Regions from separate parts of the Pseudomonas sp. GW458-11-26-14-LB4 genome, predicted to be linked through region 2. Evidence: riboswitches for the same ligand, from Rfam matches in the RefSeq annotation. Region 2 holds a riboswitch; the other holds the start of a gene.
What was found. A riboswitch is a leader RNA that binds a small molecule or an ion and turns the genes downstream of it on or off. The one in region 2 is predicted to bind cobalamin.

Region 1 (3,709 bases), on a different contig from region 2:
CGAGAAGGATGAGATCCGCGTTTCGAAGATCACCACCATCGCACTGGGCGTTCTGGCCATCGGCCTGGGCATCCTGTTCGAAAGCCAGAACATTGCATTCATGGTGGGTCTGGCGTTCTCCATCGCGGCGAGCTGCAACTTCCCGGTGCTGCTGCTTTCGATGTACTGGAAGAAGTTGACCACCCGTGGCGCGATGATTGGCGGCTGGCTGGGTCTGGTGAGTGCGGTGGGTCTGATGATCCTTGGCCCGACCATCTGGGTGCAGATTCTGCATCATGAGAAGGCGATTTTCCCTTATGAGTATCCTGCGTTGTTCTCGATGATCATTGCGTTTATCGGGATCTGGTTCTTCTCCGTTACCGACAAGTCGGCGGCGGCTGAGAACGAGCGTGCGGCTTTCTTCCCGCAGTTTGTGCGTTCGCAGACTGGGTTGGGGGCTAGTGGGGCGGTTTCGCACTGAGGCTTTTGGGTTGAATATGTAGTTTGAGTTGGATGGAAATGCCCTGGTCGAGAGATTGGGGCATTTTTTTGTGGGCGGTTATCGGACTTTCTTGGGGGTGGTTTTGGTTTGTGTGTTTATCCGTTGCTGCGGTAACGGATTCTTAGGGTTCCGCCCTTACGGCGGGTCACTTTTTCCAAACGCCGAAAAGGTAACCCAAAAGGCTTTACCCTGACGTTCGGCCCTCGCTGTGGCTCGGGTTCCTTCGCTCCGGGATTGATCCGGGGGCATCGCCTACGGTTTGCTTCGCTGCACCTCCTCTCGATGCATGCGGCTGCGCCGCACGGTCGCTGCGCTCCCACCCCCGGATCAATCCCTCCACTCAGCCTGCCGACGGGCCCTGCGATCAAAAGCGGTACTCGAGCTAACGCTCATTGTGGTGAGTGGTGAGGGGCGGGTGTTCGGCTTTGGTTTTTTGGTGGGTTTACCCCTCACCCCAGCCCTCTCCCCGAGGAGAGGGAGCCGATTTTTGTGCTTTTCAAAGCCTGAGGTCGACTCGGTATTGCACGTCGGCGTAGCTCCCGCAAACACCTCGGTCAGTTCCCTCTCCCTCCGGGAGAGGGCTAGGGTGAGGGGGCTCTTGATCTGGCTTTTGCTCTAGCTCTGGCTCTGGCTCTGGCTTTTGATCTTTAGCCCCTTCGGCAGGCCGAGCGGAGGTGTCCATCAGGGGGTAGGCGCGTAGCGCCGTGCGGCGAAGCCGCATACATCGAGAGGAGGTGCAGCGAAGCAAACCGTAGGCGATGCCCCCTGATGGACACCGTAGCGAGGGAACACTGAGCCTAAGCGAAGTGCCGTACGCCGGGGCTCAGCCTTTTTGGTTACTTTTTCGGCGTTTGGAAAAAGTGACCCGCCGTAAGGGCGGAACCCTAAGAAGCCGTTACCGCAGCAACGGATATGCACACAAAACCAAAAGGCCACGCCCATTGACCCATCACGAACCCATGCGTAGCCTTGCGCTTTCGAGGTTCTTCGGCCCACGCCGAAGCTAAGAAGGGAACGCGGTCCAAGCCGCGGCTGCCCCCGCAACTGTGAACGGTGCTGTTCGCTGCCACGCCACTGCCAACTCAATCCAGAGCCAGCGGGAAGGCGCAGCGGATACCGGGCCAAGGCCCGAACACCGTCAGCCAGGAGACCTGCCTCGTCACAGATTCTCACTTTCAACCGGGCGGGGTGATCCGGTGGCGAACTCTCCAGGCACGCACCCGCGTTGCCGGTCTCGTCCCGTATGCCCGCCACCTTGCCAAAGGGCATCCGATGAAAACACTGGCCAAACTCCCCGTCACCATCGTCACCGGCTTCCTCGGCTCGGGCAAAACCACCTTGCTGCGGCACATGCTCGACAACGCTCAGGGCCGCCGCATCGCGGTGATCGTCAACGAGTTTGGCGAGCTGGGCATCGACGGTGAAATCCTCAAGCAGTGCACCATCGGCTGCACCGAAGAAGAAGCCACCGGCCGCGTCTACGAACTGGCCAACGGCTGCCTGTGCTGCACGGTGCAGGAAGAGTTTTTCCCGGTGATGCGTGAACTGGTGGCCCGTCGCGGCGACCTCGACCACATCCTGATCGAAACCTCGGGCCTGGCCCTGCCAAAGCCGCTGGTGCAAGCCTTCCAGTGGCCGGAAATCCGCAGCGCCTGCACCGTTGATGCGGTGATCACCGTGGTCGACAGCCCGGCCGTGGCCGCCGGCACTTTCGCCGCGTTCCCGGATCAGGTCGATGCCCAGCGCAAGCTCGACCCGAACCTGGACCACGAATCGCCGCTGCACGAACTGTTCGCCGACCAACTGGCCAGCGCCGACCTAGTGATCCTCAACAAGGCCGACCAGACCAGCCCTGAAGACCTCGCGCGTGTTCGCCTGGAAGTCGCCGAAGAGCTGCCGCCAGCGGTGAAAATCATCGAAGCCAGCAACGGTCGTCTGCCGCTGGACGTGCTGATCGGCCTCGGTTCCGGCTCCGAAGAACACATCGACAGCCGCCACAGCCATCACGATCACCACCACGGTGAAGGCGATGACGATCACGACGACCACGATCACGACGCCTTCGATTCGATCTCCATCGAACTGCCGCAAGCCGACGAAAGCCTGCTGCTCGATGCGCTGACGCAACTGGTGGTTCAGCACGGCATTCTGCGGGTCAAAGGTTTCGCGGCGATCCCGAACAAGCCGATGCGTCTGCTGATCCAGGGCGTGGGCACGCGTTTCGACAAGCACTTCGACCGTCAGTGGGGCGCCGATGAGGCGCGCGTGACGCGTCTGGTGTTGATCGGTCAGGCACTGGACGCTGCTCAGCTCGAAGCGCAACTGCGCGCCGCGCTCAGCGTTTAAGCCATGCACCTGCTCAGGACCCAGCCCGGCGGTTTCGTGTCGGACGACAACATTGCCGACCTTGGACAAACTCCCGCCGAGCTGGTGATCCTGTGCAGCGGCGATTCCAGCCTGGCACTGCTCGCCGAAGCCGCGCAGCAACTGCCCGAGGATTACCCGAGCGTGCGCCTGGCCAACCCGATGCAGGTGCAGAACCATGCGTCGGTCGACCTCTACGTCGATGAAGTGCTGCGCCACGCCAAGGTCATTCTGATTTCGCTGCACGGCGGCATCGCTTATTGGCGTTATGGCGTCGAGCGGCTGGTCGAGTTGTCCGAGCGTGGCGTGCAGGTGATTCTGGTGCCGGGCGATGACCGGCCCGACCCGGAGCTCAGCGACCTGAGCACCGTGGGCGCCGAGGATCGCGACCGGCTCTGGCAGTTTTTGCGTCAGGGCGGCATGGGCAATGCGCTGGACTTTTTCCGGTGTCTGGCCAATCGCTGGCTGGAACGGGATTACGTGTGGGGCGAGCCGCAAACGCTGCCGCGCACGGCGATTTATCACCCGAACAAAAACACCGCCGCACTGAGTGACTGGCAACCCGATTGGCTGCCCGGTCAACCGGTCGCGGCGGTGTTGTTTTATCGCTCGCATTTGCAAGCGGCCAACACGGCGTTTATCGACGTGTTCTGCCAACGGCTTCAGGCGGCCGGACTCAATCCGCTGCCGATCGCCGTGGCCAGTTTGAAAGAGCCCGGCTGCCTGTCGGTGGTCGAGGACTGGCTGGATGAGGTCGAGGCCTCGGTGATTCTGAACACCACCGGTTTCGCCCAGTCCAGCCCGGAGGCGCCACATCTGCGGCCGTTCCGTCGCAACATTCCGGTGATCCAGGCGATCTGTGCC
Region 2 (3,709 bases):
TATGCCGGCAACACACTAGCGGGTCGCTGACACCCGCCACACCTTGTTACCCACGTCATCGGCTACCAGCAATCCACCTTGTTGGTCGATCACTACGCCGACCGGGCGACCCAAAGCGTTCTCGTCCTTGTCGAGGAAACCTGTCAGCACGTCCACTGGCGTTCCGCTCGGCTTGCCGGCGGCAAACGGTACGAAGATCACCTTGTAGCCACTGTGCGGTTTGCGGTTCCACGAGCCGTGCTGGCCGATGAATGCGCCTTCCTTGAACTGTGCCGGCAAGCGATTGCCCTCGGCGAAGGTCAGGCCCAGTGATGCGGTGTGCGGGCCGACGGCGTAGTCCGGAGCGATGGCCTTGGCCACCATGTCCGGGCGCTGTGGTTCCACGCGCACATCAACGTGCTGGCCGTAGTAGCTGAACGGCCAGCCATAGAAACCACCGTCCTTGACCGATGTGATGTAGTCCGGCACCAGATCGCTGCCAATCTCATCGCGTTCGTTGACGGCAGTCCACAGCGCACCGCTTTGCGGCTCCCAGGCCAGGCCGTTGGGGTTGCGGATGCCCGAAGCGAAAATCCGGTGGTTGCCGGTGGCGCGATCCACTTCCCAGATCGCCGCGCGGCCTTCTTCCTGATCGAGGCCGTTTTCGCCGACGTTGCTGTTCGAGCCGACGGTGACGTACAGCTTGCTGCCGTCTTTGCTGGCGATGACGTTTTTGGTCCAGTGATGGTTGAGCGTCCCGCCCGGCAGGTCGACGACCTTGATTGGCTGGCTCTTGATTTCGGTCGCGCCGGGCTCGTAGTTGAAGCGCAGCAGGCGATCGGTATCTGCCACGTACAGATCGTTGCCGACCAGGGTCATGCCGAACGGCGAGTTGAGGTTCTGCAGGAACACCGTGCGGGTCTCGGCCACGCCGTCATGATCGGCATCGCGCAGCAGGGTGATGCGGTTCGGGCTGGGAACGCCAGCACCGGCACGCCCCATGACCTTTTTCATCACCCAGCCACGAATGCCCTTGCTGTCGTCCGGTTTTGGCGGAGCGTTGGTTTCCGCCACCAGCACGTCGCCGTTGGGCAGCACGTACAGCCAGCGCGGGTGATCGAGATTCTCGGCAAAGGCTGCCACCTGCGTACCTGTCGCTGCCGTCGGTTTGGCGCCGGCCGGCCAGCCGATGGCCGGGGCGATGTTCACCGTCGGGATCAGGGTCTTGTTCGGTTCGGGCAGTTTCGGTGACGGGCCGGTGCCGTCGGAGACTTGCAGGCTGGAGGATTCACCACAGGCGGCGAGCCCTCCGGCGATCATGATGACGAAAACGAACTGGGGCTTGCGCATTGCTGATCTTCCCTATGAATGCATTCCTAAACATAGAGAAGCGCACAAGCCCGATGGTTCAACCCTCAGCCGCGGGCTTCCTTGAACAGCACGGCAATGCCGGGGTGATAGTTGCCGGCTTCGCTGCGCAATTTGCGGTAGGCGTAAGGGAAGTACCAGGCGACGGCGCAGGTGTGTTCCTTTTGCAGGTCGTCGACCATGTCCTGCAACTCTTCCGGGCTGGCGCTGTGCTGGGCCTTTTGCGGGGCGACGAACAGACAACCGAGTTTCAGGTCGCTGGCGTAGCTGATGCGCTTGGCGTCGCTGGTGATATCCGCCAGGGCCTGCGTCAGATTCAGGCTGGTGACGCGTGGCCAGCGTTGGGTGGCCTGAATGAAGGCGCGATCCTCGGCACCGGCGATAAACAGGTCGGCGCGGGCATTGCGCTCGCCTTCTTCGTTTTGTTTGCGGGTGGCGGTGTCGCGCAGGGTGACCAGTTCGGCCATCCACGCAGCGGCCGACAGCAGGCCGAGGTTGGCTTTTTCGTCATGCCAGTAGGGCGTGTCATTGTCGCCGCGCACGGCGTTGTAGCGGTCGATACAGTCAAACCAGCGTTCCAGCACCGGGCGCAGGAATTCCAGCCGCGGATTGCTGATGATCATGCCTTGCATGGTGCTCTCCCTTGTTATTGTGATGTGCTCTCTGCAGTCAAAAAGCATGGCTCTTTGATATCACTGCTGGCAGTGTGGCACAAGATTGGCGTCAGTTAATTGATCGACGGCAGTTATTCGCCGCACAAGCCCCTCTTCAATTGACGCTCCACCCCCAACCCTCTAACCTTCGCGGCTTGTTTCAGGTGCTCTGTGGCGCATGTCGACAGAGTGAAACAGGGAAGCCGGTGAGGCGGGTCTTCAAGCGATGAACCCTCACGATCCCGGCGCTGCCCCCGCAACGGTAAATGAGTAAAAGCTGCGTCTGATGCCACTGCTTAACAGCGGGAAGGCGCGCAGCCAGGCACCAGCCGCTCATGAGCCCGGAGACCGGCCTGATCCATCCAGCGGCATCACGGTGGGCGATGCCAGGCTTGTTGCCGTCTATTCTTGTGCCTGCCCGCCGTTATCCAGCCTCAACGGAGAGCTCCCCCATGACTGATTCCCCCGAACGCGACGAGCGCCACCTGGCGCGCATGCAGCGCAAAAAAGCCGTGATCGATGAGCGCATCGCCAATTCGCCAGACGAATGCGGCCTGGTGCTGGTGCTGACCGGCAACGGCAAAGGCAAAAGCAGCTCGGCGTTCGGTATGCTCGCCCGCGCCATGGGCCACGGCATGCAGTGCGGTGTGGTGCAGTTCATCAAGGGGCGCAACAGCACCGGCGAAGAACTGTTCTTCCGCCGCTTCCCCGAGCAAGTGCGTTTTCATGTGATGGGCGAGGGCTTCACCTGGGAAACCCAGGACCGCCAGCGCGACATCGCCGCCGCCGAAGCGGCCTGGGAAGTCTCCCGCGAACTGCTGCGTGATCCGTCGATCGGTCTGGTGGTGCTCGATGAACTGAACATCGCCCTCAAGCACGGTTACCTCGATCTGGATCAGGTACTCAGCGATCTGCAAGCGCGTCCGCCGATGCAGCACGTGATCGTCACCGGCCGCGCTGCCAAGCCGGAAATGCTCGAGATGGGCGACACCGTCACCGAAATGGGCATGATCAAGCACGCCTTCCAGGCCGGCATCAAAGCGCAGAAAGGCGTCGAACTTTGAATCAACCACGTCACTGCCCGGCGGTACTGATCGCCGCACCGGCCTCCGGCCAGGGCAAGACCACTGTCACCGCCGCGCTGGCCCGTCTGCATCGCAATCAGGGGCGCAAGGTTCGCGTGTTCAAATGCGGCCCGGACTTTCTCGACCCGATGATCCTTGAGCGCGCCAGCGGTGCGCCGGTCTATCAACTGGACATGTGGATGGTCGGCGAGCAGGAAAGTCGTCGCCTGTTGTGGGAAGCCGCCGCGGAAGCCGATCTGATTCTGATCGAAGGCGTGATGGGCCTGTTCGACGGCACGCCGTCGAGCGCCGATCTGGCGCGGCATTTCGGCGTTCCGGTACTTGGCGTGATTGACGGCACGGCCATGGCCCAGACCTTCGGCGCACTGGCGCTAGGCCTGGCGCGCTATCAGCCGGATCTGCCGTTCGCCGGCGTGCTGGCCAATCGTGTCGGCACGGTGCGCCATGCGCAGTTGCTGGAAGGCAGCCTCACCGAAGGCCTGCGCTGGTACGGCGCATTGTCCCGGGAAACCGGGATCGAACTGCCGAGCCGTCATCTGGGGCTGGTGCAGGCCAGCGAACTCAATGACCTCGACCTGCGCCTCGACGCCGCCGCCGAAGCATTGGCCGGCACTTGCGAGGTAG

Region 1: another riboswitch for cobalamin. It lies ahead of cobW (cobalamin biosynthesis protein CobW); the one in region 2 lies ahead of cobO (cob(I)yrinic acid a,c-diamide adenosyltransferase).

What each region holds. Positions count from the first base shown of each region.
Region 1 covers NZ_JBWKYU010000002.1:338,352-342,060, forward strand. Annotated here, with positions in the region: gene AC07XZ_RS04365 (cation acetate symporter) at 1-460, shown strand, start outside; cobalamin riboswitch at 1,445-1,654, shown strand; gene cobW (cobalamin biosynthesis protein CobW) at 1,754-2,827, shown strand; gene cobN (cobaltochelatase subunit CobN) at 2,831-3,709, shown strand, end outside.
Region 2 covers NZ_JBWKYU010000010.1:88,212-91,920, forward strand. Annotated here, with positions in the region: gene AC07XZ_RS15185 (PQQ-dependent sugar dehydrogenase) at 16-1,329, opposite strand; gene AC07XZ_RS15190 (hypothetical protein) at 1,395-1,979, opposite strand; cobalamin riboswitch at 2,146-2,371, shown strand; gene cobO (cob(I)yrinic acid a,c-diamide adenosyltransferase) at 2,453-3,064, shown strand; gene AC07XZ_RS15200 (cobyrinic acid a,c-diamide synthase CobB) at 3,061-3,709, shown strand, end outside.